DNA from 3 places in the Pseudomonas sp. 86_A genome. Region 2 is predicted to be linked to each of the others. Evidence: predicted binding sites of a transcription regulator. Region 2 holds the regulator's gene; each other region holds the start of a gene.

Region 1 (10,459 bases), on a different contig from region 2:
GAACTGCAGGCCAATCTGTTGCGCTTTCTCCAGGAAAAACACATCGAGCGCGTCGGTGGCAGTCAGCCGATCCCGGTTGATGTTCGCGTGCTGGCGGCCACTCACGTCGACCTCGAAGCGGCTATCGAGAAAAAGCGTTTTCGCGAAGACCTGTATTACCGGCTCAATGTGCTGCAAGTAGTGACTGCGCCGTTGCGCGAACGCCACGGTGATCTGTCGATGCTGGCCAACCACTTTTCCCACTTCTACAGCCACGAAACCGGGCGCCGTCCACGCAGCTTCAGCGAGGATGCGTTGATCGCCATGGGCAAACACGACTGGCCGGGCAATGTGCGCGAACTGGCCAACCGAGTACGACGGGGCTTGGTATTGGCGGAAGGGCGGCAGATCGAAGCCCGGGATCTGGGATTGATCAGCCAGCATTCGATCAGCACACCGATGGGCACGCTCGAAGACTACAAGACCCGGGCCGAGCGCCAGGCATTGTGTGATGTATTGAATCGGCACAGCGATAATCTGAGTGTGGCGGCGAAGGTGCTGGGGGTGTCGCGGCCGACGTTTTATCGCTTGCTGCACAAGCACCAGATTCGCTAAAAGCAAAAGATCGCAGCCTGCGGCAGCTCCTACAGGTGTAATACCTGTTGAAGTTGCCGCAGGCTGCGATCTTTTCTGATCTGCTGCTTAGAAGTAGTACGGGAATTTCAGGCTGAAGGAAAAGTCGGGGGCATCCGGGGTCATGCCGATCGACAGGTTGGGCACGATAGTCAGGTTAGGCGTGGCGGCAATGGTCATGCCGACGTTGAAGTAACCCGCGTTGGCGTCACTGGACACCACCGATTGCCAATCCCCGCCATCGGGTTTGAGTTTGCTCCTGCGTTGCACCAGATCAGACATCGAAAACGACATACTCATCTTTTCGTTCAGTGCAAACGCAATACCGGCGCCGATCTGGAAGCTGTCGCCGATGCTGACCTTGCCCGGGGTTTTCTGGTTGACGGTCGAACTGATGTCGTCGAACGACTCCTCCAGGTTGTGGGTGTAGGACAAGCTGCCGAACAGCACTGCCGGGTCGAACGTCTTGACCAGCGAGACCCCGGGTGTGATCGACCAGACACCGTTACCGGTAGGCAGCGTGTCAGGCACGAACAGGTTGGAGTTGGCGTCGGTCTGGCGCAGCTTGATCCCGAACGGATCCTTGCCGGTTGGCGCCTTGACCCGCAGGGTCACCACGGCGTCCGGGGTGTTGACCGACTCGTCGAGGAACTTGTAAGCGATGCCGAAGTTGACGTCGCCGATGGTCGGGTCGCGCGAAACATCCTGCTCCGTCGTGACGTTCGACGCACCACCGTTACCCCCGCCGGACTGGTAGGTCGATTCGCGGTAAACCACCGGCACGTTCACGTCGAACTGCCAACGGTTGTCGAAGTTGTAGCGACCGGTCAGGTCCAGCGTCCAGGTATCGGCCTTGATCCGGTCGAGGTTGATGTTGCCCAGAAAGATCGAGTCCAGGGCCAGAAAGCCGTTGAGGATCAGTTGACGAGTGTCGTAGCGCGAGTAAGTCACGCCGGTCTCAAAGCTGAACTTGCCGCCGCCGAAGAAGCCGCTGGCCTCGTCGTAGAGGTTGGACACACTCTGTGCCGGTTGTGAATCGTCTGCCAGCGACTGGCCGTACGAAGCGCCACTCCCTCCGGCCGCGCCCCCCGACGCTGCCGCCGCGCCAGTCCCGGGAGCCCCGGTACTGGTGGCGACTTTCGGATTGCCTTTCATGTCAGACGGCGACTTGGCCAGCCGTTTGGGCTGCGGCGCCGCCGGTTGGTCTTCGACCTGACGGACCCGTTGTTCGAGCACCGCCAGGGCCTTCTGTTGTACTTCGTATCGTTGCTTCAGCTCCAGAAGCTCCTGTTTCAGGGTCTCCACATCTGCGTCGGGTGCTGCTTGCAGCATCGCCGCGGGTAGAAGAGTACTCAAACATACAGCGGCACGCAGTGATACTGATCGATACATGAATAAGCCGTCCCTTTAAGCCCAATGATCGAGAGTCAGCGTAGTTCAATATCCGATATTGCGTAGGGCCCTGAGTTGAGTCAGGTTGCAGTCCAGTGCGCCGGGGCTGATGCCGTTATTGTTAAGCACAACATTGAGTTGGGTCATGTTGTTGACCACGTTGGCGCTGCCCAGCAGGCGCGTGTTCTGCAGCAGGCCACCCTGGGCTACTTGTTGCAGGGCCGTGCCCTGATTCCCCGAGGCCTGGATCGCCATCTGCACGCCGCTGCCGGTGGCCGAAACGGCGACGCTGCCTGCAGCGTTATTGGCGCCGATGGTCTGCCCGGCCATCAGGGCCTGGCCTTGTGCGGGGGCCAGTGGAGGCGGCGTGTTGGCTTCTTTGACGTTGATTGCCACGTTGTTGTTGGCGGTGTTGCCGTCACCGGCGGCGCGTACGCTCTGGGTCACGCCCTGACTGCTGTTGAGTGCCGCGCCACCCACGACGCTGCCAGTGCCCTGAGTCGGGGTACTGCCATTGCCCTGTTCCTTGATGGTCGAGACGTAGAATTCCGGTTTGATCGTGGCGGCCTGGATTTGCATCGACGTCGCAGCGCCGATCAGATCACCGCTGGCGTTGCGCCAGGTACTGCTCATGACAATGCCGAAGCTGATGATCCGCCCCGGCATGACGTAACGACCGCGTAGCTCGGAGAGCTCATGATCATTGATTTCGATAGGTTTGAACCCTGCATTGGCATAGCCTGACGCGCTCGCTGCCAGGCAGGCGGCGGCCAGCCAGTATGAGGTTTTCATCTGCTGCTCCCGGGACATCCAGCCCCATTCTTTATAATCGGCGATTAAAAGAAGTCGCTCTGTATGAACCCGAAGTCCATCAATTCGGCATCTCTGACAGGGTTGAAGTTATCCAGATTGTTCTTTGCGGTCAGCGGCGTCGGTGGACTGCGTAATGCATTGGTTTTGTCATAACCGGGGCCGACGATAGCGAAGACAATGCCGTTCCAACCTTTGACAAAGTCATCATGGGCGTAGCGTTTGTGGCCTAGAACCGGATCTCCGATGTAAACCCAATCCTTGTCCGAACGCTGCAGCACCACAAAATGCTTGTAGCCGCGAATTTCCATCAGTACCACCACCGGGATTGTTACGTCGTCGAGTTTTTCCGGCGGGATCTTGTAGCCCCTGGCGCGCATGCCGATGCTTTCTACGTAGCGCTTCATGTCCAGCATGGAAAACCCTTGAGTACGAACAAGGTCCTGGTCAGCGTTGACCAGCATGCCTTTGATGATGTGCTCTTCATCGACGTCGAGCCAATAAGCCTGGCGCAGTACCGTGGCCAGTGCGGCGGCGCCGCAGCTGAAATCGGTTTTTTGTTCGACGATGTCGGCAAACTTGCGTTCACGGATGCTTTGCACGTGCTTGTAGACGAGTACGCCGCCGGGCAGGGCAGCGATAGGCATCTGGGCAGCCTGGGTCAGGCCGGACAGGCAAAGCAGGGCGATAAAGGCAGTCTTACGCATGATCGATACGCCTTTGCGGACTGAGGAAAAGCCCCGTTTCCGGGGCTTTCGTTTCGATCGCGATTACATGCAGGCTTTGCAACCTGCAGCGATGGACAGCGAGTTGCTTTGTTGGTTGCCAACACCAGCGGCGTTGTTGAAGCCACCGTTGCCGGACCAGTTGTTGCCGACGTTGGTCATGTTGGCGTTGTTGGTAACTGGGTTTTTCCAGCCGTCTGGAGTCAGCACTTGTTGAGTGGTGACGCCAGCCAGGCCGAAGGCACCCACGGCTTCGAAGGTAGCTTTCTGATCTTTGCTGCCGCCGCTACCGCCATGGCCTTTGTCGTTGCTGCCATAACCGCCACCGCCGTGGCTGTCACCCTTGATGGTAGCTTCGCCCACGGCGCCGAATACGCCGACGGCGGCGACAGTGCCAGTGAGGGTGTCTTTTTTGTAGGTCTGAGTGCCGTTGTTGCCGACTTGCAGACCGGTGGTGCTTTGGTTGGCGGCAGCAGCGGCTTGCGCTACACGACCACCGGACACAGCGATTGCCAGGTTGTTTTTCTGTTGGTTGAAGTTGCCGGCAGCGTTGTTCACGCCGATGTTACCTGAGCCATTGTTGCCGACGTTGTTCAGGCTGGCGTTGTTAGTGGTGGAGTAGTTGCCAACGGTGTTATTGCTGTTGACTTGAGTAGCGCTGGAAGCGGACACCGCAGAGCCGAAGATGAAACTTTCGTCGGCGGTTGCCAGGGCAGCGGCGTTGTCTTGCTGGTTGCCGTCACCGGCCACATTGTTTGCGCCGATGTTGCCGTTGGCGCCGTTCAGCGAGCCGCTGACGTTGGCGTTGTTCTGGGTGCCCTGGTTCAGGACGGTGTTGTCGGCGTTGTTTTGCACATCGAGCACTGCGGCACCGGCACCTGCACCGATTTGCAGCAGTTCTTCCAGGGTTGGGCCTTTTGGTGGAGGAGGGTTGTGACCATGACCGCCGTTGTTACCATGATCGTTGCCGCCTGCTTGAGCCGCCATTGCCATTACTGCTGCAAGAGCGAAAACCAGTGGTTTGAGAGCCATTGTAGTTTTCATGGTGTTACTCCGTCGTGCTTATTAGTTGGTTAAGTGTTGGTACTTTCTAATTGCACTGCTTTTTATATGGGTCAGTCTGCGACCCGGATGCTCAGGGTGTTAGCCATGCGGTTCCCCACCCCGGCACTCTGGTTCACCTGGATTACCCCTCGGCTGCCGGTGAAGGCCTGATCACTTGTCGTGACCTGGCGACTGCCGGGTGAGGTACCAGTTGCTCCTGAGCTTGGTAAAAGCGCCACGTTCTGCTGCGACAGGGCGCTGTCGTCAACGCTCTGCGGGGCAGCACTGATGCTGACGCGCGTCACGTTGGCCATCTGGTTGTTGGCACCGGCGCCCTGGTTCACACCGAGGATCCCGTTGCCATTACTGAACGAGTTGCCGCCAATGGTGGCGCTGGCGTTCATCGACGGGTTGGCAGGGGTATCGAGCTTCTGCCTGACGATGGTCGTGGCGCTGGCGTTAGTGCCGATGGCGATTGCTTTGGTATTGGTCTGTTGCATCTGGTCGCCGGCGGCCTGGTTGACGTTGAAGTTGCCGCGGTACTGCAGGCCGGTGTCCTGGATGTCGGCGTTGTTCACGGAACTCGGATCGGCCATCACGCTGGCGCAGCCGAAGAGGGCAAGCAGCAGAAGGGAACGATTCATCTCATTGGCCTCCAGCCATGCGGGTCAGCGGTGCCAGACCGGTGCTCAACGAGCGATTGATCGTGTTGGAAATCGTGCCGCCACCGCCGCCGCCGTGACCGGCACTCATGCCTGGCAGGCCGTTGGGATTGGTCAGGACATTCATGCCGGGCATGTTCGAATTCGGCGTGATCATGTTGCTGCGAATCGAACTGCCGCTGGCGACACTGGCAAAATCGCCATCGTTGAGTTCGGTGCTGGTCATGGCCTGATCGATGCGAGCAGAAGGGTTGGCATTGACCGTGGTTGGGTAGGGGTCTTTGCCGCCGCTGCGTCCGATGGCAATCGGTTGGACGTCGCGGTTGAGAACGATCACGCCATTGCCTTCGGCCTGAACGTTGAAACTGATGAATGTGCTGGCCGCTGATCCAATCAGCAGAAGGCAGGTCAGGCCTTTATTGATATTCCCCACGGCGGCAATTCCTTCTTCAGTGGGCTGGCTCTTGTCAGCGTTGGGAAGGAGAGAGCGAAAGCTGTGCCGCTTTTGAGTTGTCCTTGATTTTCAATGGGTTGGCGCTGGCGCGTGCAGCGTTGATACATCATCTGTCTCAGCGCTGAAACAGTCGCGCGGGCACTGGCGGGGTCAGGGGCGGCGCAATGCTCTGGAACAAGGGTTTGCCGAAGGCTGTTTCACCGGCGTAACAGATGGGCTGACAAAACGATGAAGGCCATTGAAATGGCTGCTTTGCGCAGGGGAGGGTGTATCAGGAATGGACACTTTGGCCCTGAGAGGGGCCATTCGAGTGGTCAGTCGGCCAACAAACGCGCCACGGCGGCGAAGGCTTGGGCACGGCGTTCATCCCAGTTGCCCTGAATGATCTGCAGCGGTTGCCCGTGTTGTACCAGCCAGTCGCGAGTGGCCTGATAGAACGCCATCCGCTCGATCAATTGCGGCTGGCAGCGCTGGCCATCGTCGGTCCAGTCGATCTGCTCCGGGGACAATAACAGGTGCAGGTCGTAATGCCGCGCCAGCAGCTCAGGTTCCAGCCACGCCGGGCAGGCGCCAAACAGGGTCTGGCTCCAGAGGATATTGCTCAGCAGGTGGGTGTCGAGAATCAGCAGCTCGGGCTGCTGCGCCCGCGCCTGGTCTTCCCATTGCAGCTGCCCGCGAGCGATCTGCGGGATGTCGTTGAGGCACGTATCGCGCGGGTTCTGCTCGATGAACCGGCGTACGTATTCATCCACCCGCACGCCGCCAAAGTGTGCCTGAAGGCCGGCAGCCAGCCAGCTCTTGCCGGTGGATTCCGGACCGGTGAGGACAACGACTTTCATCGCTGAAACGCCGGATCGGCGCGCCACTCACGCCAGCCTTGCACGGCAATCAGGGTGAACAGGGCATACAGTGCAGCGGTCAGGTACAAGCCCTTGTAAAGGAACAGGCCGACGAAAATCACATCCAGCACAAACCACAGCGCCCAGCATTGCAGGCGCTTCTGCGCCATCCACAACTGCGCAACCAGACTGAACGCCGTCAGCGCCGCATCGAGCCAGGGTTGCGCGGCATCGGTCCAGTGCGCCATGGCTGCGCCCAGCAGCAGGCTGCCGAGGGCGCCCACGCCCAGGCCGAGCAGGAGCGAGCGCCGGTCCAGACGCGTGACGTCGCGCCCGTCGTGCATCGTCCCGGCGCGGGTCCATTGCCACCAGCCGTAGACCTGCAGCGCGGCGTAGATCACTTGCAACAACATGTCCGAGTACAGCTTCACGTCATAGAAGATCCAGCTGTACAGCAACACCATGACCAGGCCGATCGGCCAGCACCACGGGTTCTGTTTGACCGTCAGCCAGACGGCGATCACGCCGAGGGCGGCGGCAAACAGTTCAAGCCCGGACATGGGGGTTCCTTGGGGGAATTGAGGAGGGAGCGGATTGTACCCAAAAACCTGTAGGAGTGAGCCTGTTCGCGATGGCGGTGGTTCAGCCACTCTGTGGTTGACTGATACGACGCTAACGCGAGCAGGCTCACTCCTACAGGGGAGCGGTGTTAGACGCGGAACTGGCGCAGCAACTGGTTGAGTTGTTCGCTCAATTGGCCAAGCTTCACGCTCGCCGCGCTCGACTGTTCCGCCGCCAGCGCCGTGCTGTGGGACAGCCCGGCCGCTTGGGTCACGTTCTGGTTAATGTCCTCGACCACATGCGCCTGTTGCAGCGTGGCACTGGCAATCGAAGCGTTCAGACCATTGAGATTGCGCAGCGCCTGGCCGATGGCGTTGAGGCTGGCACCGGCGAGGCCGGCCTGTTCGATGGTCAGTTGCGACGCCTTGCTGCTGTCGCCGATGACCTTGACCGCCGCCTCCGAGTGATTCTGCAGACGTTCGATCATGGCCTGGATTTCTGCCGTCGATTTCTGCGTGCGCTGGGCCAGCAGACGCACTTCATCGGCCACCACCGCAAAGCCTCGGCCCTGCTCACCGGCGCGGGCGGCTTCAATGGCCGCATTGAGCGCCAGCAGGTTGGTCTGCTCGGCAATCGAACGGATCACCTCCAGCACGCTGCCGATCTGCGTGCTTTCCGCCGCCAGCGTACGAATCACTTCGACCGCCTGATCAATGGTCCCGGACAGCTTGTCGATCTGTTGCAGGCTGCCATCGATGTTGATCTGGCCCTGTTGCGCCTGGGCTTCGGCGTCGCGCATTTCCGCGGCGGCGTGCTCGGCATTTTTTGCCACGTCCTGCACGCCGTAGGTCACTTCGTTGATCGCGGTCGCCACCAACTCCATCTGCTGCGATTGCTGCTGGCTGCGTTGCTGGGCCTGGGTGGCATCGTTGCCCAGTTCGCTGGACGACTGGCCCAGCGCACTGGCCGACACCTGCAAGTCACCGATGACCCGGCGCAACTTGGCGGTAAAGGCATTGAAGTGATGCGCCAGTTGCGTGACTTCGTCCTGGCCGTGGGTGTCGAGGCTGCGGGTCAGGTCGCTTTCGCCGCTGGCGATGTTGGCCATGGCGTTCACCGATTCCTGCAACGGGCGCACGATGCTGCGGGCAATCAGAATCACCAGCAGGGCCATGATCACGGCAATCACCAAGCCGATTACCGAAGCCTTGATCACCTGGCCCTGGAACTCGCTCTGCACGTCATCGATATAGACGCCGGAGCCGAGCACCCAGCCCCACGGCTCGAACAGTTTGACGTAAGAAGTTTTCGCCACCGGCTCGCTGGCGCCGGGCTTGGGCCAGCGGTAATTGACCATGCCCGCGCCCTTGCTTCTGGCGATCGCGACCATCTCGTTGAACACCGCAAAACCGTCCGGGTCGCGGATCGCCGAGAGATTCTGGCCTTCAAGCTTGGGGTTGGTCGGGTGCATGACCATCACCGGTGTGAGGTCGTTGATCCAAAAGTAGTCGCTTTGGTCGTAGCGCAGGCCGCGAATGGCGGTCAGCGCCTGTTTCTGCGCGGCGTCGCGGGTGAGGGTGCCGGCGGTTTCCAGGTCGTGATAGTAGGTCAGCAGGCCGCTGGCGGTCTGCACTACATGCTGGGTTTTCTGGGCCTTGGCGTGGTACAGGTCATCGTGGATCTGCTTGAGCATCAACACGCCCAAGGTCAACAACATGACCACCGCCACAATCAAAATGAGCCACAAGCGTCGGCTGATCGACACACTGCGCAAGCTGTTCATAACGCTGTCACTCCATTTCTTTTTCTTGTAATAAATCAACGCCAGCATCCAACCACGTTTGAGTGGTCGGGCATACGCGACCCAAGTCGTATAACGCCGCAGCACTATTAAGGCTTGTCTGTTAGGATTTCGGCCCCGCGCGCGAAAACCTGAATCCAAGTTGATATTTCACGGAATTTTGACCGTTTCGTGTGGATCCTGTGTGCGCGGAATCGGTACAGCAACAAACCGCTACGCTGAACGCAGTGAACGTAAAAAAATTATCGGAGCATGCCCGCGTGCATCGCTCTTTGGGGGATTGATGGATCTTTGGACCGCCTTGCAGGCACTGATTCTTGGAGTTGTAGAGGGGCTGACGGAGTTTTTGCCCATTTCCAGTACCGGACACCAGATCATTGTCGCCGACCTGCTCGACTTCGGCGGCGAACGGGCCATGGCGTTCAACATCATCATTCAGCTCGGCGCGATCCTCGCGGTGGTCTGGGAGTTTCGCCGCAAGATTCTCGATGTAGTGATCGGCTTGCCGACCCAGCCGAGTGCGCGGCGTTTCACCGCCAATCTGCTGATCGCGTTTCTGCCGGCAGTGGTGTTGGGGGTGATTTTTGCTGATCTGATTCATCAATACCTGTTCAACCCGATCACCGTTGCCACCGCGCTGGTGGTGGGTGGCGTGATCATGTTGTGGGCCGAGCGTCGGCAACATGCAGTGCACGCCGAAACCGTGGACGAGATCACCTGGAAAGACGCGCTGAAAGTCGGTTTCGCACAGTGCCTGGCAATGATTCCCGGCACCTCGCGTTCCGGTTCGACGATTATCGGTGGCCTGCTGTTCGGCCTATCGCGCAAGACCGCGACCGAATTCTCGTTTTTCCTGGCGATGCCGACCATGGTCGGTGCAGCGGTGTACTCGGGCTACAAGTATCGCCATCTGTTCGTACCGGCGGACTTCCCGGTGTTCGCCATTGGCTTCGTCACCGCGTTCATCTTCGCCATGATCGCCGTGCGCGGTCTGCTCAAGTTCATCGCCAGCCACAGCTACGCGGCGTTCGCCTGGTATCGGATTGTCTTTGGTCTGGTGATTCTCGCGACCTGGCAGTTCGGCTGGGTGGACTGGTCGGCGGCCAAGCCATGAGTGACTCCCGCGCACGTCGCCCGTCCGGCGGCGGTATTCAGCATCTGAAATTGAAACTGGCGGTGCTGCTGATCGTCTGCGCATTGCCGCTGTTCGGCGCGCTGTCGATGTGGCTGCAGGGAATTTCGCTGGTACCGCTGGCCGCCTATGGCGTGGTCAGCGTATTGACGTTTTTCATGTACTGGGCGGACAAGCGCAAGGCCCGCGTCGACGCCTGGCGCACCCCGGAAAACATCCTGCATGCATTGGAGCTGGCCGGCGGCTGGCCCGGTGCGCTGCTTGCCCAGCAGGTGTTCCGGCACAAGACGCGCAAGGTGTCGTTTCAGATTCTGTTCTGGGCGATCGTGGCGCTGCATCAGGTGTTCTGGATCGACCAGTTGTTTCTCGGTTCGAACCTGCTTTCATTGTTCTAAATCACCACAAATCCCGTGTAGGAGTGAGCCTG
Region 2 (10,459 bases):
CGGCGTAACGCTTGAGCATGCTTGGAACATCGAGGATCAGAGCGATGCGGCCGTCACCGGTGATGGTGGCGCCGGACATGCCCGGAGTGCCCTGCAGCATTTTGCCCAATGGCTTGATGACCACTTCTTCCTGGCCGACCAGTTGATCGACAACGAAGCCGATCCGCTGGGTGCCCACCGAAAGGATCACCACGTGGCCTTCGCGCTGCTCTTCGTGAGCGGCGGAGCTGACCAGCCAGCGCTTGAGGTAGAACAATGGCAGCGCCTTGTCCCGCACGATCACCACTTCCTGGCCATCCACCACGTTGGTGGTCGACAGGTCGAGGTGGAAGATTTCGTTGACGTTGACCAACGGGAACGCAAACGCCTGATTGCCGAGCATCACCATCAGGGTCGGCATGATCGCGAGCGTCAGCGGCACCTTGATGACGATCTTCGAGCCCTGGCCCTTGGTCGAGTAGATGTTGATCGAACCGTTGAGCTGGGAAATCTTGGTCTTCACCACGTCCATGCCGACACCGCGGCCGGACACGTCGGAGATCTCGGTCTTGGTCGAGAAACCCGGGGCGAAAATCAGGTTGTAGCACTCGGTATCGCTCAGGCGATCGGCCGCATCCTTGTCCATCACACCGCGTTTTACCGCGATCGAACGCAGGACGTTCGGGTCCATGCCCTTGCCGTCGTCAGAGATCGACAACAGGATGTGGTCGCCTTCCTGCTCGGCCGCCAGCACCACACGACCGCCACGGGCCTTGCCCGACACTTCGCGTTCTTCCGGCGACTCGATGCCGTGGTCGACGGCGTTGCGCACCAAGTGGACCAGCGGGTCGGCCAGGGCCTCGACAAGGTTCTTGTCGAGGTCGGTTTCTTCACCCACCAGTTCCAGGTTGATCTCTTTCTTGAGCTGACGCGCCAGGTCGCGAACCAGACGCGGGAAGCGTCCGAAGACCTTCTTGATCGGCTGCATCCGGGTCTTCATCACCGCGGTCTGCAAGTCAGCCGTGACCACGTCGAGGTTCGACACGGCCTTGGACATGGCTTCGTCGCCGCTGTTCAGACCCAGGCGCACCAGACGGTTACGCACCAGTACCAGCTCGCCGACCATGTTCATGATTTCGTCGAGACGCGCGGTGTCGACCCGCACGGTGGTCTCGGCTTCGCTCGCCGGTTTTTCCGGTGGCGGATTTGCCGGAGCACGGGCCGGCGCCGGTGCCGCAGCGGCAGCCGGTTTTGGCGTTTCAGCTTTTGGCTCAGGCTTGGGCGCAGCTTTCGGCGCGGCGGCCGGAGCGGCAGCCGCCTTGGCAGCTGGCGCAGCGACTGTCGACGCGGAGCCGGCGGTCGCCGCGCCTGCATCGAACTTGCCTTTGCCGTGCAATTCGTCGAGCAACGATTCGAATTCGTGATCGCTGATCAGATCACTGCCGGCAGCCGCCGCTGCCGGCGCGGCTGGCGCAACCGGTGCCGAGGCGATCGCCGACTCCAGCGCTTCAACGGCAAAGTTGCCCTTGCCGTGCAACTGGTCGAGCAGCGCTTCGAATTCGTCGTCGGTGATGTCCGAGCTGTCGCCTGCAGCAGGCGCCGCCGCAGCAGTGGCTGTCGGTGCGACAGCGTCCGGCGCGAACTGGCCTTTGCCGTGCAACTGATCGAGCAACGACTCGAATTCAGCGTCGGTGATTTCATCGCTGGCGGCCGCATCGGCAGCCGGCGCAGGTGCAGCAGCGGCCGGGGCTTCGGCTTCGGCCTTGGCGGCGTTCAGCGAATCCAGCAGCTGTTCAAATTCGTTATCGGTGATGTCGCCCGAATCGCCGGCATCGCTTTCGACGACCAGTTCTTCGATCATCTCGGCCACCGGCGAAGCCGGGGCTTCATCGGCCGATTGCGGCTCGGCCAGACGCGCCAGCGCGGCCAGCAGTTCCGGAGTCGCAGCCGTGATCGGGGCACGTTCACGGACTTCGCTGAACATGCCGTTCACCGCGTCCAGTGCTTCAAGCACCACGTCCATCAGTTCTGCATCAACGCGACGCTCACCCTTGCGCAGGATGTCGAACACGTTTTCGGCGATGTGACAGCACTCCACCAGCTCGTTGAGCTGAAGGAAGCCGGCGCCCCCTTTTACAGTGTGGAAACCGCGAAAAATTGCGTTGAGCAGATCTGCGTCATCCGGGCGGCTTTCCAGCTCGACCAGTTGTTCGGACAGTTGCTCAAGAATCTCGCCGGCCTCAACCAGGAAATCCTGAAGGATCTCTTCATCGGCGCCGAAGCTCATTAATGGGGTGCTCCTACAGGTCTAAAAACCCAAAAAACCTAAAATTCCAAAACTCTAGAATCCGAGGCTGGATAACAAATCGTCCACATCGTCCTGACCGGACACAACGTCTTCTCGTTTATCGGCATGAATCTGCGGACCTTCACCCTGCGAGAGATGTTTTTGTGGATCTTTTTCTGCAAGCATCGCGGCGCGGTCATGTTCGATGCCCGCAAAGCGGTCGACCTGACTGGCCATGAGCACGAGTTTGAGCAAATTGCTTTCGACTTCGGTGACCAGTTGGGTCACACGCTTGATCACCTGACCGGTCAGGTCCTGGTAATCCTGAGCCAGCAGGATGTCGTTGAGGTTGCTCGACACCGCACGGTTGTCCGTGCTGCTGCGCGACAGAAAACCGTCGACCCGGCGCGCCAGTTCGCGGAACTCTTCAGCCCCGACCTCACGGCGCATGAAACGGCCCCAATCGGTGCTCAGGGCCTGGGCTTCTTCAGCCAGGCCATTGACCACCGGGGTAGCGCTTTCCACCAGATCCATGGTGCGGTTGGCCGCGGCTTCGGTCAGCTTGACCACATAGCCCAGGCGTTCGGTGGCGTCGGTGATTTGCGACACTTCCTCGGCCTGCGGCATGTGCGGATCGATCTGGAAGTTGACGATCGCACTGTGCAGTTCGCGTGTGAGCTTGCCCACTTCCTGATACAGGCCGCGGTCACGGGTCTGATTGAGCTCATGGATCAGTTGCACAGCGTCGCCGAACCTGCCTTTTTCAAGGCTCTCGACCAGTTCGACCGCGTGTTTTTTCAGGGTCGATTCGAAATCGCCCTGTGAAGATTCTTTATGCTCCATAGCTCCCCCGCGCGTTCATCAGCCGATGCGTTCGAAAATCTTCTCGATTTTTTCTTTCAGCGCCTGAGCCGTGAAAGGTTTGACCACGTAGCCGTTTACACCGGCCTGGGCCGCTTCGATGATCTGCTCGCGCTTGGCTTCTGCCGTCACCATCAGCACCGGCAGGTGCTTGAGTTTTTCATCGGCACGCACGTGGCGCAGCAGGTCGATACCGGTCATGCCCGGCATGTTCCAGTCCGTTACCAGAAAGTCGATGCTTCCGCTGTTGAGCACCGGAATGGCAGTGGTGCCATCGTCGGCCTCGACGGTGTTGGTGAACCCCAGATCACGCAGCAGGTTCTTGATGATCCGCCGCATCGTTGAGAAGTCATCAACGATGAGGATTTTCATGTTCTTGTCCAATTCGACCTCCAAGCAGTCTTAAACGCGCCCAGCACCTGGACGCGCCATTTCAATCAATCCGGCAAAGCACTCGATGACTGTCTGGAGCACAACAGAGCAAGACCGGTGCCGTTCATCACCGCACCAGCCTCGTTCGCAGTGTCCCCACACTGCCTTCAGCGCGCTCGCCACTCCCCCAAACGCCCCCGCAAGCGGGCCGCGCACTGGCTGTGTAACTGGCTGACCCGCGATTCACTGACGCCAAGGACTTCACCGATTTCCTTGAGGTTCAGCTCTTCGTCGTAGTACAGCGCCAACACCAGTCGCTCACGCTCCGGCAAATTGGCAATCGCGTCCGCCAGCGCTGCCTGGAAGCGTTCATCTTCCAGATCGCGTGACGGCTCAAGATGAGCACTGGCGCCATCCTCGTGCAGCCCTTCGTGTTCGCCGTCCTGCAACAGGTCGTCGAAACTGAACAGCCGGCTGCCCAGCGTGTCATTCAAAATCCCGTAGTAATCGTCGAGACTCAATTGGAGTTCGGCCGCAACTTCGTGATCTTTAGCATCACGGCCGGTTTTAGCTTCAATTGAGCGAATTGCGTCGCTGACCATACGGGTGTTGCGGTGAACCGAGCGTGGTGCCCAATCCCCTTTGCGCACTTCGTCGAGCATCGCGCCGCGGATTCGAATGCCCGCGTACGTTTCGAAACTGGCGCCCTTGCTGGCGTCATATTTGGTCGAAACTTCAAGCAGACCGATCATCCCGGCCTGAATCAGATCCTCGACCTGCACACTCGCCGGCAAGCGCGCCAGCAAGTGATAGGCAATGCGCTTGACCAGTGGCGCGTAACGCTCGATCAACTCGTACTGCGCGTCACGTGCCGACTTCTTGTAGTAGTTCATACCGCTCGCGGTCATAACACAGGCCCTGCTGTTTGCTGCACGAGGCGCTCGACGAAAAACTCCAGGTGACCGCGCGGGTTGGCAGGCAGCGGCCAGGTATCGACCTTCTGCGCGATCGCCTTGAACGCCAGCGCGCACTTGGAACGCGGGAAGGCTTCATAGACCGCTCGCTGCTTCTGCACTGCCTTGCGCACGCTTTCGTCGTACGGCACCGCGCCGACGTATTGTAAGGCGACGTCGAGGAAACGATCCGTGACCTTGGTCAACTTGGCGAACAGGTTGCGCCCTTCCTGCGGGCTCTGCGCCATGTTGGCGAGGACGCGGAAGCGGTTCATGCCATAGTCGCGGTTGAGCAGTTTGATCAGCGCGTAGGCGTCGGTGATCGAGGTCGGCTCGTCGCAGACCACCAGCAACACTTCCTGCGCTGCGCGAACGAAACTGACTACCGAGTCACCAATACCCGCAGCGGTATCAATCACCAGCACATCGAGGTTGTCGCCGATGTCGCTGAAGGCCTGAATCAGACCGGCGTGTTGCGCCGGGCTCAGATGAACCATGCTTTGCGTGCCGGACGCGGCCGGCACGATGCGGATCCCGCCGGGACCCTGCAACAGCACGTCGCGCAGCTCGCAGCGGCCTTCGATCACGTCGGCCAGTGTACGTTTGGGGGTCAGTCCCAGCAGAACGTCAACGTTCGCCAGCCCCAGGTCGGCGTCCAGCAGCATGACCCGACGGCCAAGCTCTGCCAGCGCCAGAGACAAGTTCACTGACACGTTAGTCTTGCCGACGCCACCTTTGCCGCCGGTCACCGCGATCACCTGTACGGGATGCATGCTGCCCATGTTATTTCTTTACCTTGTCTTGCATAGACGGAGGCCACATTACTGGCTGCGCGTTCTCAACCGGAACAATGCATGGCAGACCATCGATGTAGGTACAAAAACTGTTCATTACCTCAGCCAACCTGCTTGGTCGGGCTGTGGTAGATATCAGCGAACATGTCAGCCATGGCTTCTTCGCTGGGTTCTTCCTGCATTTGCACGCTGACGGCGCGGCTGACCAGTTGATGACGCCGCGGCAGATGCAGATCATCCGGAATCCGTGGGCCATCGGTCAGGTACGCGACCGGCAATTCATGACTGATCGCCAGGCTCAACACTTCGCCAAGGCTGGCCGTCTCATCCAGTTTAGTCAGGATGCAGCCGGCAAGCCCGCAACGCTTATAACTGTGATAAGCGGCGGTTAGAACCTGTTTCTGGCTGGTGGTTGCCAGAACCAGATAATTTTTTGAACGGATGCCACGCCCGGCCAGGCTTTCCAGCTGCATGCGCAGTGCCGGATCGCTGGCCTGCAGGCCGGCGGTATCGATCAGCACCACGCGTTTGCGCAGCAACGGATCCAGCGCCTGCACCAGCGACTGGCCCGGATCAACGTGGGTCACCGGCACATTGAGAATCCGCCCCAGGGTCTTGAGTTGTTCCTGCGCGCCGATGCGGAAGCTGTCCATGCTGACCAGCGCGACATTCTGCGCGCCGTACTTGAGCACGTAGCGCGCGGCGAGCTTGGCCAGGGTGGTGGTCTTGCCCATGCCGGCCGGGCCGACCATGGCAATGATACCGCCCTCTTCCAGCGGCTCGACTTCCGGTACGGAAATCATCCGCGCCAGGTGCGCGAGCAGCATGCGCCAGGCCTGACGCGGTTCTTCGATGTCAGTGATCATCGCCAGCAGGTCGCGCGACAACGGGCCGGACAGGCCGATACGTTGCAGACGGCGATACAGGTTGGCTTGCGCCGGACGACTGCCCTGCAGTTGATTCCAGGCCAGGGTGCCGAGTTGCACTTCCATCAGCTCGCGCAGGCTGTTGAGTTCGAAACGCATCGAGTCCAGTGCACGCGGATCGACACCGCCGGACGCCTGTGCAGGTGCCGGGGCCGGACGCGCCGGGGCGGCGTAAGTCGGTTCGCTCAGCGGCTCGGCAGCGGTCAGCGGCAGGCCGGCCGTCAACGGCAGCCCGGCGAAGATCTGGCGATTGCTATTGCCATCGGCTTCGCCACGCAGGCTCAGCTCGGCCTGGGCGGTGACGATGCGCGACTGGGTCTTGCGCAGCTCATCTTCGAGTTCCATGTTCGGTACCCGTGGCGCCAGCGCCGACAATTTGTAATCCAGTGCCGCCGTCAACTCGACACCGCCGGCAATGCGGCGGTTGCCAATGATGGCGGCATCAGCGCCCAGCTCATCACGAACCAGCTTCATGGCCTGACGCATATCGGCGGCAAAGAAACGCTTAACTTGCATAAACCACTACCTCAGCCGTTGGGCCCTACTGTCGCAACGATGGTCACTTGCTTGTTGTCCGGTATTTCCTGGTAGGCCAGCACGTGCAGCCCTGGGACGGCGAGGCGGCCAAAGCGCGAGAGCATCGCGCGGATCGGGCCTGCTACCAACAGGATCACCGGCTGACCTTGCATTTCCTGACGCTGCGCCGCTTCGATGAGCGAACGCTGCAGCTTCTCGGCCATGCTTGGCTCCAGCAGAACGCCCTCTTCCGAGCCTTGTCCTGCCTTCTGCAGACTATTGAGCAATATTTGTTCCAACCTTGGTTCCAAGGTGATCACAGGCAGCTCGGAGTCAGTGCCTACAATGCTTTGGACGATGGCGCGGGATACGCCGACGCGTACGGCGGCCACCAACGCGGCGGTATCTTGACTCTTGGCGGCGTTGTTGGCGATCGCTTCGGCAATGCTGCGGATATCGCGCACCGGCACGTGTTCGGCCAGCAGCGCCTGCAGCACTTTGAGCAACTGCGACAGCGAGACCACACCCGGCACCAGCTCTTCAGCCAGTTTCGGCGAGCTTTTGGCCAACAATTGCATGAGTTGCTGCACTTCTTCGTGGCCGATCAGCTCACTGGAGTGCTTGTACAGAATCTGGTTCAAGTGGGTCGCGACCACGGTACTGGCGTCGACCACGGTGTAACCGAGCGACTGCGCCTGCGCACGCTGGCTGACTTCGATCCACACCGCTTCCAGACCGAAAGCCGGATCTTTGGCGGTAATGCCGTTGAGCGAGCCGTAGACCTGTCCCGGGTTGATCGCCAGTTCGCGGTCCGGGTAGATCTCGGCTTCGGCGAGGATCACGCCCATCAGGGTCAGGCGATAGGCGCTCGGCGCCAGATCGAGGTTGTCGCGGATGTGCACGGTCGGCATCAGAAAGCCCAGATCCTGCGAAAGCTTCTTGCGCACGCCCTTGATCCGCGCCAGCAATTGCCCACCCTGATTGCGATCCACCAGCGGGATCAGGCGATAGCCGACCTCGAGGCCAATCATGTCGATCGGGGTCACGTCATCCCAGCCCAGCTCCTTGGTTTCCATGGCGCGGGCCGGCGACGGCAGCAGTTCCTGCTGACGCTGAACTTCTTGCAGCGCCTGGACCTTGGCGACGTTCTGCTTTTTCCAGAACAGGTAAGCGCCACCGGCCGCCAGCGCAGCCATGCTCAGGAACGAGAAGTGCGGCATGCCCGGCACCAGGCCCATGACCGCCATCAGACCGGCCGCCACCGCCAAGGCTTTGGGCGAAGCGAACATCTGCCGATTGATCTGTTTGCCCATGTCTTCCGAACCGGAAGCACGGGTCACCATGATCGCGGCCGCTGTCGATAACAACAGTGATGGCAATTGCGCCACCAAACCGTCACCGATGGTCAGCAAGGCGTACACCTTGCCAGCGTCGGCGAACGACATGTTGTGCTGGAAGATACCGACGGCCATGCCGCCGATGAGGTTGATGAACAGAATCAGCAGGCCAGCGATGGCGTCACCACGGACGAACTTGCTGGCACCATCCATCGAACCGTAGAACTCGGCTTCCTGGGCCACTTCCTGGCGGCGCAGCTTCGCCTGGTTCTGGTCGATCAGGCCGGCGTTGAGGTCGGCGTCGATCGCCATTTGTTTGCCGGGCATCGCATCGAGGGTGAAACGCGCGCTCACCTCGGAAATCCGCCCGGCACCCTTGGTCACCACGACGAAGTTGATGATCATCAGAATCGCGAAGACCACGATACCGACCACGTAGTTACCGCCGATCACCACCTCACCAAAGGCCTGGATCACCTTACCGGCGGCGGCGTGGCCGTCCTGACCGTGGAGCATCACCACCCGCGTCGAGGCCACGTTCAACGCCAGCCGCAGCAGCGTCGCCACCAGCAGAATGGTCGGGAACACCGCAAAATCCAGCGGTCGCAGCGCGTACACGCAGACCAGCAGCACGACAATCGACAGGGCGATGTTGAAGGTGAAGAACACGTCCAGCAGGAACGGCGGCACTGGCAGCATCATCATCGCCAGCATGACCAGCAGCAACAACGGCACGCCCAGATTGCCTCGACTGAGGTCGGCAATGTTCGAGCGTGCGCTGTTGATTAACTGAGAGCGATCCACCGGTTTTCCCCGTTCCTTTAAAGCAAACTTTTGACGCCCAAAGCAGGCGCACGGCGGCTACTGCAAGAAGCCTTCCAACTTTTGCCGGGGAATGAAATAGAGAGGAAGGTGAACGCGACCAATGTAGGCCTTCGCCTGCTCGCGATGAGGATTTTCCAGTCAATACAATCAAACCACACAGACCGCTATCGCGAGCAGGCGAAGGCCTACAGGGAAATGCATTGCAAATGTCAGATTGAAATGCAATCCAAATGTGGGTGCGAGCCCGCTCGCGAAGGGGCCAGTGCAGTCAGCGCAAATCGTCTTTTAAACTCCGGCGTTTAAAAGACACCTTCAGACACGCCTCCAAGGCTACACATCCTTGCGCCATTGCCTACAGCTACGCCAGAATCCGCCGGCTTGTGCGCCTTGGGGGCGGGCTCTACTGTGGATAGGTCGCTGACGAATCAGCGATCGGGTCTCGCAGCCCGTCGATCTCTGGACGCACAACACCCGCTTTTTTATGGCGGCTGTACGTGGGAGACCTTCGGGTCTGCCGGTTCTAGAGTCCCGGTCTGCGACCCGCGTATAGCTGCCACCTCCTTTTCGTATCGCAGCGAAAGGTCGCGGGCCCATCGACTCTAGGAGCTTCACATGATCAAACCAACGCCAAACCCGCCCGAAACCGACCCCACCTCCCCCTACGAATCCCTCGATTCGAAAAAGCTCCACGATGCCGCCGACCGTGCGCTCGACCACTACCTCTGCACGCCCGGCTCCACTCCACCGCCGCGTAGAACCCGCAGGATGTACGCCGTTACCGCCGACTTCAAAAACGAGGAGTTGCTGGCCAACGCCTGCGAAACACTGGCTTCAGCCAGAACCATCACCAACGACTTTGCCCATCTCATACCCGCATCACAGCGCAGGACGCTGCAGGGTATCGCGCAACTGATAATGCTTGGGGAACTGGCGGTGAATCGAGTGCTGGATAATCTGGAGCTGCCGGACTAAGAAGTCAGGCAAGCCCCTGTGGCGAGGGAGCTTGCTCCCGCTGGGCTGCGCAGCAGACCCAAACCTGCCCACTCGATCCTCCAGGCCGACCGCGCGCTCTGGTTTCACGACTGCTGCGCAGCCGAGCGGGAGCAAGCTCCCTCGCCACGGTGATTGCGGCAGGAGCCTAAGCATCATTGGGTCGGGCATAAAAAAACCGTCGCACCGGTCAATCGGGGCGGCGGTTTTTTCATCACAGTGAGGTCAAGAATCGCGGCGCAAATCCGGCGGGATCGGCAAATCGTCCTTCAGCGAATCCGGACGCTTGCCCTAGCCGGCGCGGTACTGGCGGATCTGGTAAACGCAGGCCAGCACCTGGGCGACTGATTTCTGGAAAACTAATACTTCAGGTTCGTGGCTTCGCCATCAGCCTTTGATGGCTTATCGAATTCGACCGCATTACCCTTTTTGATCTTCACGCGCCCGGCCTCGGCCAATGGAATGCTGAACGGGTAATCCTGCGCAAACATGACGCCCGCCGCCGCCGCGCCAAAAGAAAACCCTTGCGCTACAGGATCTGCATCTGGAGTGATGGTGCCTTTGCCGGTTTTCGGATCATAACGATTGAACGTACCTTTCATTGCCTTGCTCCCTTACA
Region 3 (10,459 bases), on a different contig from region 2:
GGCGAAGGTGCAGGGAGAAGCGGTTGCGACGCAGACCTCGCCGGCAACCACCGCAGCGGTGGCTGAGACCAATTGGAAGAAGATCGGTCTGTGGGCGGTGTTGCTGGTGAGCGTGGTGTTCCTCGGGGCGATGGCGGCGAGTCTGCTGCGCAAGCCACCGACCAACTCCTGAGCATGGCTGGCGCTGCGCGCCATTCGCGAGCAAGCCAGCTCCCACAGTGATCTCGGTCGTTCATCTGGTTCGTGTACACCCAAGAACCTGTGGGAGCTGGCTTGCCAGCGATGACGGCCGATCAAACAACAAAAATCCTCAAACTGTCGCGATCACCCTGCACCACCCGTCCCGAACCGGACTACGCTAAACCCGCTACCTGAACTCTCCATCGACAATCACGTCTCATGCAGGCAAATACACCCCAACGCACGTTACCGGGCGTCTTCGCTCGCTACGTTTTCAGACTCCCTGTAAACTGCGCGGGTTTTTAGCCCCCCATTCCACCGGAGCCGTCCATGTCCCGCGTTACCCTGAGTCGCTATTTGATTGAGCAGACCCGCAGCAATAACACTCCTGCCGATCTGCGTTTCCTGATCGAAGTGGTGGCGCGTGCTTGCAAAGAGATCAGCCACGCCGTGTCCAAAGGCGCCCTGGGTGGTGTTCTGGGCAGCATGGGCACTGAAAACGTCCAAGGCGAAGTGCAGAAGAAGCTCGACGTGCTGTCGAACGAGATCCTGCTCGAAGCCAACGAATGGGGCGGTCACCTGGCCGGCATGGCGTCCGAAGAAATGGACAATGCCTACCAGATCCCGGGCAAATACCCGAAAGGCGCGTACCTGCTGGTGTTCGATCCACTGGACGGTTCGTCGAACATCGACATCAACGCCCCGGTCGGCACCATCTTCTCGGTACTGCGTTGCCCGAACGAATACCTGAGCCAGAACGAGCCACTGAACGAAAAAGCCTTCCTGCAGCCAGGCACCCAGCAAGTGGCCGCCGGTTACGCGATCTACGGCCCACAAACCATGCTGGTGCTGACCTTGGGCGACGGCGTCAAAGGCTTCACCCTGGACCGCGAAATGGGCAGCTTCGTCCTGACTCACGAAGACATCACCATTCCTGAAACCACCCAGGAATTCGCGATCAACATGTCCAACCAGCGCCACTGGGAAGCCCCGGTACAACGCTACGTCAGCGAACTGCTGGCCGGCGAAGAAGGTCCGCTGAAGAAGAACTACAACATGCGCTGGGTTGCCGCGATGGTCGCCGACGTGCACCGCATCCTGACCCGTGGTGGTCTGTTCATGTACCCACGTGACAGCCGCGAGCCGTCGAAGCCGGGCAAACTGCGTCTGATGTACGAAGCCAACCCGATGTCGTTCCTGGTGGAACAGGCCGGCGGCGCGTCCACCGACGGCCACCAGCGCATCCTCGACATCAAGCCAGAAGGCCTGCACCAGCGTGTAGCGGTGTTCCTCGGCTCGAAAGAAGAAGTGGCGCGCGCCACGGCATACCACAAGGAATAAACCATGCACGCGCCCTGGCAGCCGTTGCTCGATTGGTGGTTCGGACACGCCGAATCACCGGACGAAATCTCGGCTGACAAGGGCAAGTTGTGGTTCGGCAAGCGTGACAGCCAAGACCTCGAAGCGCGTGAGCGTTTCGGGGTCTTTGTCGATCAGGCCCTCGCGGGCGGATTGACCGAGTGGACGCAATGTCCCGAAGGTTGGCTGGCGGTGGTGCTGTTGCTCGATCAGCTACCGCGAATGATCTATCGCGATACTCCCAAGGCATTTTCCGGTGATCTGCGTGCACAAAAACTCGTCGCGCAAGGCATCGCTGCGGACTTTGATCGGCAACTGAAGCCGATCCAGCGCGTATTCATCTACCTCGTCTTCGAACACTGCGAAAACCTCGCGGTGCAGAACGAAGCGGTTTCGCGCTTTATCGAACTGGTGGCTGAGCAGCCGCAAGCGCAGCGTGCGGTGTTTGCCGACAATCTGGACTATGCCGAGCGGCATCAGAAAGTGATTGCACGGTTTGGACGGTTTCCGCATCGCAATGCGGTGTTGGGGCGGGAGTCTACGGCGGAGGAATTGGCGTTTTTGTCTGAGCCGGGTTCACGGTTCTAAATCTTCATCGCGACTCAATCCCTCTTCGCGAGCAGGCTCGCTCCCACAGTTGAAATGCATTCCAATGTGGGAGCGAGCCTGCTCGCGAAGGGGCCAGTGGCAGCGCTTTAAATGCGGAAGCTGCCGACCAATTGCTTGAGACGCGACGCCTGCTGCTCAAGGTCGGAGCACGCCCGCAACGTCGCCTGCAAGTTCTCCACACCTTCCTGGTTCAGCGTGTTGATCTCGTTGATGTCGACGTTGATCGACTCGACCACGGCGGTCTGCTCCTCGGTCGCGGTGGCCACCGACTGGTTCATGCCGTCGATCTCGCCAATGCGCTGGGTCACGCTGCCCAGGCGTTCGCCCGCCTGGTTGGCGATGCCGACGCTGCTTTCGCTCTCGCGTTGGCTCTCGGTCATGATGCTCACCGCCTGACGCGCGCCGACTTGCAGTTCTTCGATCATCTTCTGCACTTGCTGCGCCGAGTCCTGAGTGCGGTGCGCGAGGTTGCGCACCTCGTCAGCAACCACGGCGAAACCACGCCCGGCCTCACCGGCGCGGGCTGCTTCGATGGCGGCGTTGAGCGCCAGCAGGTTGGTCTGTTGCGAGATACTGGTGATCACCTCCAGAATCTGCCCGATGTTCACCGTGTTGCTGTTCAGGGTTTCGATGTTGCCGCAGGAGTCGCTGATCTTTGCCGACAGTTGCTGCATGGCGTGGATGGTTTTATCCACAACCTGCTGACCATCGACCGCCAGGCTGCGCGCATCGCTGGAGTGCTGCGAGGCGAGGGCGGCGTTCTGCGCGATTTCCTGAGCGGCGGCGCCGAGTTGGTTAATCGCGGCGGCCACGCTGTTGGTGCGGCTGGCTTGCTGGTCGGAGTTGTACATCGACGAGTTCGACGCTGCGACCACGCGCAGGGCGACTTCGTTGACCTGACCGGTGGCCGAGGACACTTCGCGGATCGAGGTATGAATACGCTCGACGAAGCGGTTGAACGACAGGCCCAGCGCACCGAATTCGTCGTGGCCGTGAATCACCAGACGCTTGGTCAGGTCGCCTTCACCTTCGGCGATGTCGTGCATCGCACGGCCCATGGTCAGCAGCGGCTGCATCAGTACGCGGATCAGCATGCCCAGCAGGGCGATGATGATCACAACGGCAATCACCATGGCGATCAGCGCCGAGGTGCGGAACTCGCTGAGCATCGAGAACGCGGTGTCCTTGTCCAGCACCAGCGCCACATACCAGTCGGCCGATGGCACGCCGTTGACGCGGGTGAACGAGATCAGTTGGGTCTTGCCGTCGAACTCGACTTCTTTCAGGCCCGGGCTGACTTTCGGTGCGCCGTTCGGGTAGGCCTCGGCGAGCGTCTTGAGCACCAGTTTGCTGTCCGGGTGGATCAGGATTTTGCCATCGGCGCTGACGATGAACGCATGGCCGTGGCCACCAAAGTTGAGCGAGTTGATGATCGCGCTGACGCTGGTCAGGTCGATGTCCGCACCGGCCACACCGATCATCTGGCCCTGACGCTGCACCGGAGTGGCGACGGTGATCACCAGTTTGCCCGACGAGGCGGCGATGTACGGCTCGGTGACGATGGTCTGCTGGGCGCTGGTGGCCGCCTTGTACCAGCCACGGGCGCGCGGATCGTAGTCCGGCGCACGATTGCCGGCGGGTACGGAGAACATCACGCCGTCAGCGCCACCGAAGTAGCTGAGCTGGAAATTGCCGGTGTAGGCGGGCAGGTCGATGATGCGTTTCAGGCTGGCGGGGGCGCTGCCGTCGGCGGCGACTTGCTGCGACAGCGATTGCAGCAACTGGATGCGGCTTTCCAGCCAGGTCTGGATGTTGCTGGTGGTGAGGCTGCCCAGCTCCTGCATCGAGGCCTCGGTGCTGCTGCTCAGGGCTTCGCGTTGTCGATAGTCGTTGAAGAAAATGAAACAGGCGAACGCAACGGCCACCACGAGGGCGGCAGCCAACAAGATCTTGTGGCTGAATTTCATGTTTCTGGTCATCGAATGAACTACCGCGAAGGGGCTGGTCGAGAAAGGGCGGCAATTTGCCACACTCGGAGGCTTTGCGCTGCTCTTATTTCGACCGCGGCGCGCCAAAGATTAGGCGGTTTTGAGGAAATGCGACGAAATGCTCAATAGCCGCAAAAAGTCGCTGATTTGCCGGTAAATGCCAGACGAGCGGAGCAATAAATAGCCACCCGCGTGGGGAACCAGAAAGGGGTTTTCTCTTCTAAGCTTCTGGTTGGCGCCATGCCACCCCCCTTCCGCTCCAGGAGTTACTTCATGTCGCTGCGATCTATCGCCCTTCTGACTTTTTGCGTGCTGCTGGCCGCGTGCAGCAAGGTCAATCAGGAAAACTATTCCAAGCTTTCGGCCGGCATGGCCAAGGCCGAAGTGGAGACGCTGCTCGGCAAACCCACTGACTGCTCGGGCGCGCTCGGCATGTCCAGTTGCACCTGGGGCGACCAGAAAAGCTTTATCAGCGTGCAGTACGCCGGTGACAAAGTGTTGATGTTTTCCGGCCAAGGCCTGAAGTAATCCGGGGCTACGCGCCCACGGGAGAAAAATAATGAAGCGGTTATTGTTTGTTCTTTTTGCCGGCCTGGTACTGGCCGGCTGCGCCACGCACGGTGAAGATCCGCTGGCGCCCAAGACAGTCCACAGCGTCAACCTCAAGCGTTACCAGGGCACCTGGTACGAACTGGCGCGATTGCCGATGTACTTCCAGCGCAATTGCGCGCAGTCCGAAGCCCATTACGCGCTCAGGCCTGACGGCAACGTCGATGTGCTCAATCGCTGCCTGACTGCCGACTGGCAGTGGGAAGAGGCCAAGGGCCAGGCTTATCCACAGGTGCCGGGCAAGACCGACAAACTGTGGGTCGAATTCGATACCTGGTTCTCACGGCTGATTCCGGGTGTGGCGAAAGGTGAATACTGGGTGCTGTACGTCAGCGATGACTACAAGACCGCCATTGTCGGCGACCCGAGCCGCAAATACCTCTGGCTGCTGTCCCGCACGCCGACCGTCAACGGTGTGGTGCGTGAGGAGCTGCTGAGCAAGGCGCGGCAGCAGGGTTATGACACCACGCGACTGATCTGGCGCGCGACCGATCGGCAGATGGCCAAAACTTCGAATTAAGAGCGAAAAGATCGCAGCCTTCGGCAGCCCCTACTGGAACCATCTCATTTCCATGTAGGCGCTGCCGCAGGCTGCGATCTTTTGCTTTTCTTAGCCTAAAAGTTCGCGCAGAACCTGGGTGAACGCGCGAGCACTGTCTTCTTCGCCAGCATGCCGCCCGTCACGCACCACCCACTGGCCGTTGACCAGCACATCGCGCACCTGGCGATCGCCGCCGGCGAACAACCAGCGATTCAGGATCCCGTCACCTTGGGCCGTGGCCAGATACGGATCATTGCCATCCAGCACGATCCAGTCCGCACGCTTGCCAACCTTCAGTGCGCCAATCGGTTGCCCCAGCGCCTGGGCGCCGCCCTCCAGCGCGGCGTCATACAGGGTGCGCCCGACCATCGGCTGATCCGCGCCATACAAGCGGTTGCGGCGTTGATCGCGCAGGCGCTGGCCGTATTCCAGCCAACGCAGTTCTTCGACCACGCTGAGCGAGACATGGCTGTCCGAACCGATGCCCATGCGCCCGCCCTGGGCGAGGAAATCCACCGCCGGGAAGATCCCGTCGCCGAGGTTGGCTTCCGTGGTCAGGCACAGGCCGGCAATGGCGCGACTCTTGGCCATCAGCGTGACTTCTTCCAGGTTGGCGTGGGTCGCGTGGACCAGGCACCAGCGCTGATCGACCTCGGTGTTTTCGTAGAGCCATTGCAACGGACGGCGACCGCTCCAGCTCAGGCAGTCATCGACTTCCTTCTGCTGTTCGGCGATGTGAATGTGCACCGGGCACTGTTTGTCGCTGGCCGCCAGCACTTCGCTGATCTGCTGCGGGGTGACCGCGCGTAACGAGTGGAAGCACAACCCCAGCGATTGTGCCTTTTGCTGCGCCAGCAGTGGCTGCAGGCGCGACTGCAGATTCAGGTAGTTTTCGGTGCTGTTGATGAAGCGGCGCTGGCCGTCGTTCGGCGTCTGCCCGCCAAAACCTGCGTGGCTGTAGAGCACCGGCAGCAGGGTCAGGCCGATGCCACTTTCACTCGCGGCCTGGCTGATGCGTAGCGCCAGTTCAGCCGGGTCGGCGTAAGGCTGGCCGTTATTGTCGTGATGCACGTAATGGAATTCGGCGACCGAGGTATAACCGGCCTTGAGCATCTCAATGTACAGCTGACGGGCGATGACGCCGAGTTGCTCCGGGCTGATTTTTCCGACCAGCCGATACATCAGGTCGCGCCAGGTCCAGAAACTGTCATTGGGATTGCCGGCCACTTCGGCCAGGCCGGCCATCGCGCGCTGGAAAGCGTGGGAGTGCAGATTGGGCATGCCCGGCAACAGCGGACCGCTCAGCCGTTCGGCGCCATCTGCGGTGGAATCGGCCAGGATTTGGGTCAACACGCCTTCGGCGCTGACCTCAAGACGTACATTGTTGGCCCATCCGTTAGGCAGCAGCGCGCGTTCGGCAAAGAAGGCGGACATGGTTCAGCACCCCATCGTGTGTTATTTGTATATACATATACAGACGTTTGCCTGCCCGGTAAACTCCGGCAAGCTAGTCACTTTCATCAATGAACAGGGATCAACCGTGCCGACTCCGCCTCCAGTCTCCCCGTTGGCCGCGAACCTGGGCGACAGTCCGGCGCCCTTGTACGCCCGCGTCAAACAGATGATCACCCAGCAGATCGACAGCGGTAACTGGCCGCCGCACTACCGCGTGCCGTCGGAAAGCGAGCTGGTCAACCAGCTCGGCTTCAGTCGCATGACCATCAACCGCGCGCTGCGCGAGATGACTGCCGACGGCCTGCTGGTGCGCATGCAAGGCGTCGGCACGTTCGTCGCCGAACCGAAGAGCCAGTCTGCGCTGTTCGAAGTGCACAACATCGCCGACGAAATCGCCTCCCGTGGCCATCGCCACACCTGCCAGGTGATCACCCTAGAAGAAGAGGCCGCCGGTTCCGAGCGCGCACTGGCGCTGGACATGCGCGAAGGGCAGAAGGTCTTCCATTCGCTGATCGTGCATTACGAAAACGACATTCCGGTGCAAATCGAAGACCGTTTCGTCAACGCGCTGGTCGCTCCGGAATACCTCAAGCAGGACTTCACCCTGCAAACCCCTTACGCCTATCTCAACCAGGTGGCGCCGCTGACCGAGGGCGAGCACGTGGTCGAAGCGATCCTCGCCGAGCCGTCCGAGTGCAAGTTGCTGCAGATCGAAAAAGGCGAGCCGTGCCTGTTGATCCGCCGCCGCACGTGGTCGGGGCGCCAGCCGGTGACGGCGGCGCGCCTGATCCACCCAGGTTCCCGTCATCGTCTGGAAGGACGCTTTCATAAATGAGCAGTGAAGTGAAAGTTTTACGCGCCGAGGGTTACCCGCGCATGCCGTGGAAAAACGGCGGCGGCAGCACTGAAGAAATCACCCGCGACGCCGGCGCAGGCCTTGAGGGTTTCGGCTGGCGCCTGTCGATTGCCGACATTGCCGAGTCGGGCGGTTTTTCGACCTTTATCGGTTACCAGCGAGTCATCACGGTGTTGCAGGGCGATGGCATGACCCTGTGTGTCGACGGCGATGACACACGCCCGCTGTTACCGCTCGACCCGTTCGCTTTCAGTGGTGAGAGCCAGGTGTCGTGCACGCTGCTCGGCGGCGCCATTCGCGACTTCAACCTGATCTACGCACCGCAGCGCTACAGCGCACGACTGCAGTGGCTGGACGGTGAGCAGCGGTTTTTCAGCTCGGCATCGACGGTGCTGGTGTTCAGTGTCAGTGAGTTGCTCGAAGTAACGGTCGGTGAAAAGACCGCGCAGCTTGGACGGCATGATTGCCTGCAACTGGACGGTAACACCGGGCTGGTTGAGGTCGCGGTCAATGGCGGTTGCTGCGTGATCGAACTGACCGCACGCTGATCCCTGTATTCTGCAAATCCCCTGTGGCGAGGGAGCTTGCTCCCGCTGGAGGCCGAAGGACTCCCCATTCCGGTCAACACCGATTTTGGGCCGCTTCGCAGCCCAGCGGGAGCAAGCTCCCTCGCCACAATTGCATTCACAAGCTCTGTTTCCCTTCACGCACCAACTTGTTACCGAACGCCCCAGCGTGGCGCAAAACCCCGCCTTCGTAACAGCCGTCCATTCCCCCCGAACACATCCGCGAAAATTTTCATCAGCGCCGAAAGCCTTGTTTCAGGCGCTCTGTAGCCCTGTCCGCGATTTTTCCTGAACGCCCCTCCAGCAAGTTGGCCGCTTGATTGCATATGCTTGTATGTACAAGTAAAGACGTATGCGTATAAGTCCGCAGCGTCCACTGATTCGCTTGTCGCGCATTGAGGCGCGCAGGCTGCTTGCCCACTGCCAGGGTTGGTTTGAATTGATCGCTGAGGAGTCTCTTTCGTGACTGACAACAAAATGACTAAGTTTCGCGACGTCGAAATCCGTGCATCGCGCGGCAACAAGCTGACCGCCAAGAGCTGGCTGACCGAAGCGCCGCTGCGCATGCTGATGAACAACCTCGACCCGGAAGTGGCCGAGAACCCTAAAGAGCTGGTGGTCTACGGTGGTATCGGTCGCGCTGCGCGCAACTGGGAGTGCTACGACAAGATCGTCGAGAGCCTGACCAACCTGAACGACGACGAGACCCTGCTGGTGCAATCCGGCAAGCCGGTCGGCGTGTTCAAGACCCACAGCAATGCCCCGCGCGTGCTGATCGCCAACTCCAACCTCGTACCGCACTGGGCGAGCTGGGAGCACTTCAACGAACTCGACGCCAAAGGCCTGGCCATGTACGGCCAGATGACCGCCGGCAGCTGGATCTACATCGGCAGCCAGGGCATCGTCCAAGGCACCTACGAAACCTTCGTTGAAGCCGGTCGCCAGCATTACAACGACAACCTCAAAGGCAAGTGGGTGCTGACCGCAGGCCTCGGCGGCATGGGCGGCGCACAACCGCTGGCGGCAACCCTGGCCGGCGCTTGCTCGCTGAACATCGAATGCCAGCAGGTGAGCATCGATTTCCGCCTGAAAAGCCGCTACGTCGACGAGCAAGCCAAAGACCTCGACGACGCGCTGGCGCGCATCGCCAAATACACCGCCGAAGGCAAAGCGATCTCTATCGCGCTGCTGGGTAACGCCGCAGAAATTCTCCCGGAACTGGTCAAGCGCGGCGTACGCCCGGACATGGTCACCGACCAGACCAGCGCCCACGACCCGCTCAACGGTTACTTGCCAGCCGGCTGGACCTGGGACGAGTACCGCGCCCGCGCCAAGACCGAGCCGGCCGCTGTGATCAAAGCCGCCAAGCAATCGATGGCCGTACACGTCAAAGCGATGCTGGAATTCCAGAAGCAAGGCATTCCGACCTTCGACTACGGCAACAACATCCGTCAGATGGCGCAGGAAGAAGGCGTGGAAAACGCGTTCGACTTCCCGGGCTTCGTACCGGCCTATATTCGTCCGCTGTTCTGCCGTGGCATCGGCCCGTTCCGCTGGGCGGCGCTGTCGGGCGATCCGCAAGACATCTACAAAACCGACGCCAAGGTCAAAGAACTGATCCCGGACGACGCGCACCTGCACAACTGGCTGGACATGGCCCGCGAGCGCATCAGCTTCCAGGGTCTGCCGGCGCGTATCTGCTGGGTCGGTCTGGGCCTGCGCGCCAAGCTCGGTCTGGCGTTCAATGAAATGGTGCGCAGCGGCGAGTTGTCGGCACCGATCGTGATCGGTCGCGACCACCTCGACTCCGGCTCGGTGGCCAGCCCGAACCGCGAAACCGAATCGATGCAGGACGGTTCCGACGCCGTGTCCGACTGGCCACTGCTCAACGCTTTGCTGAACACCGCGAGCGGCGCGACCTGGGTTTCCCTGCACCACGGCGGTGGCGTGGGCATGGGCTTCTCGCAGCACTCGGGCATGGTGATTGTCTGCGACGGTACCGATGAAGCGGCCGAGCGCATTGCCCGCGTGCTGCACAACGACCCGGCCACTGGGGTCATGCGTCACGCCGATGCCGGTTACCAGATCGCCATCGACTGCGCCAAGGAGCAGGGTCTGAACCTGCCGATGATTACCGGCAAATAAACGCTCAACCCTGTAGGAGCTGCCGAAGGCTGCGATCTTTTGATGTTGATTTTTTAAGATCAAGAGATCGCAGCCTCGTTTCACTCGACAGCTCCTACAGGGGTACGAACCAACCCAGAATAACAATCCACAGAGGTTGAATCATGGCTGT

What was found. Region 2 encodes FliA, which starts transcription of late flagellar genes. Its sites were predicted from a motif close to CTAAAGTTTNNNNNNNNNNNGCCGNTAA; they were not measured.
Region 1: a site for FliA is predicted at 9,009-9,036, ahead of J5M57_RS11250 (methyl-accepting chemotaxis protein). Genes of this name have one in related genera too.
Region 3: a site for FliA is predicted at 4,203-4,230, ahead of J5M57_RS22055 (methyl-accepting chemotaxis protein). Genes of this name have one in related genera too.

The regions. Positions count from the first base shown of each region.
Region 1 is NZ_JAFGYS010000006.1:168,330-178,788, forward strand. It holds gene J5M57_RS11205 (sigma-54 dependent transcriptional regulator) at 1-594, shown strand, start outside; gene J5M57_RS11210 (hypothetical protein) at 682-2,004, opposite strand; gene J5M57_RS11215 (hypothetical protein) at 2,050-2,796, opposite strand; gene J5M57_RS11220 (C39 family peptidase) at 2,841-3,521, opposite strand; gene J5M57_RS11225 (heme utilization protein) at 3,585-4,583, opposite strand; gene J5M57_RS11230 (adhesin) at 4,655-5,227, opposite strand; gene J5M57_RS11235 (hypothetical protein) at 5,229-5,678, opposite strand; gene J5M57_RS11240 (AAA family ATPase) at 6,014-6,538, opposite strand; gene pnuC (nicotinamide riboside transporter PnuC) at 6,535-7,098, opposite strand; gene J5M57_RS11250 (methyl-accepting chemotaxis protein) at 7,248-8,882, opposite strand; gene J5M57_RS11255 (undecaprenyl-diphosphate phosphatase) at 9,184-10,014, shown strand; gene J5M57_RS11260 (DUF1294 domain-containing protein) at 10,011-10,427, shown strand.
Region 2 is NZ_JAFGYS010000003.1:115,974-126,432, forward strand. It holds gene J5M57_RS06125 (chemotaxis protein CheA) at 1-2,266, opposite strand, end outside; gene J5M57_RS06130 (protein phosphatase CheZ) at 2,321-3,109, opposite strand; gene J5M57_RS06135 (chemotaxis response regulator CheY) at 3,128-3,499, opposite strand; gene fliA (RNA polymerase sigma factor FliA) at 3,667-4,407, opposite strand; gene fleN (flagellar synthesis regulator FleN) at 4,404-5,234, opposite strand; gene flhF (flagellar biosynthesis protein FlhF) at 5,348-6,688, opposite strand; gene flhA (flagellar biosynthesis protein FlhA) at 6,700-8,829, opposite strand; gene J5M57_RS06160 (hypothetical protein) at 9,463-9,822, shown strand; partial or broken gene J5M57_RS06165 (flagellar biosynthetic protein FlhB) at 10,066-10,188, opposite strand; gene J5M57_RS06170 (hypothetical protein) at 10,200-10,442, opposite strand.
Region 3 is NZ_JAFGYS010000014.1:233,162-243,620, reverse strand. It holds gene J5M57_RS22070 (DUF3999 domain-containing protein) at 1-172, shown strand, start outside; gene J5M57_RS22065 (class 1 fructose-bisphosphatase) at 511-1,521, shown strand; gene J5M57_RS22060 (DUF924 family protein) at 1,525-2,127, shown strand; gene J5M57_RS22055 (methyl-accepting chemotaxis protein) at 2,235-4,127, opposite strand; gene J5M57_RS22050 (hypothetical protein) at 4,410-4,664, shown strand; gene J5M57_RS22045 (lipocalin family protein) at 4,696-5,265, shown strand; gene J5M57_RS22040 (formimidoylglutamate deiminase) at 5,356-6,720, opposite strand; gene hutC (histidine utilization repressor) at 6,908-7,576, shown strand; gene J5M57_RS22030 (HutD family protein) at 7,573-8,145, shown strand; gene hutU (urocanate hydratase) at 8,641-10,308, shown strand; gene J5M57_RS22020 (cytosine permease) at 10,452-10,459, shown strand, end outside.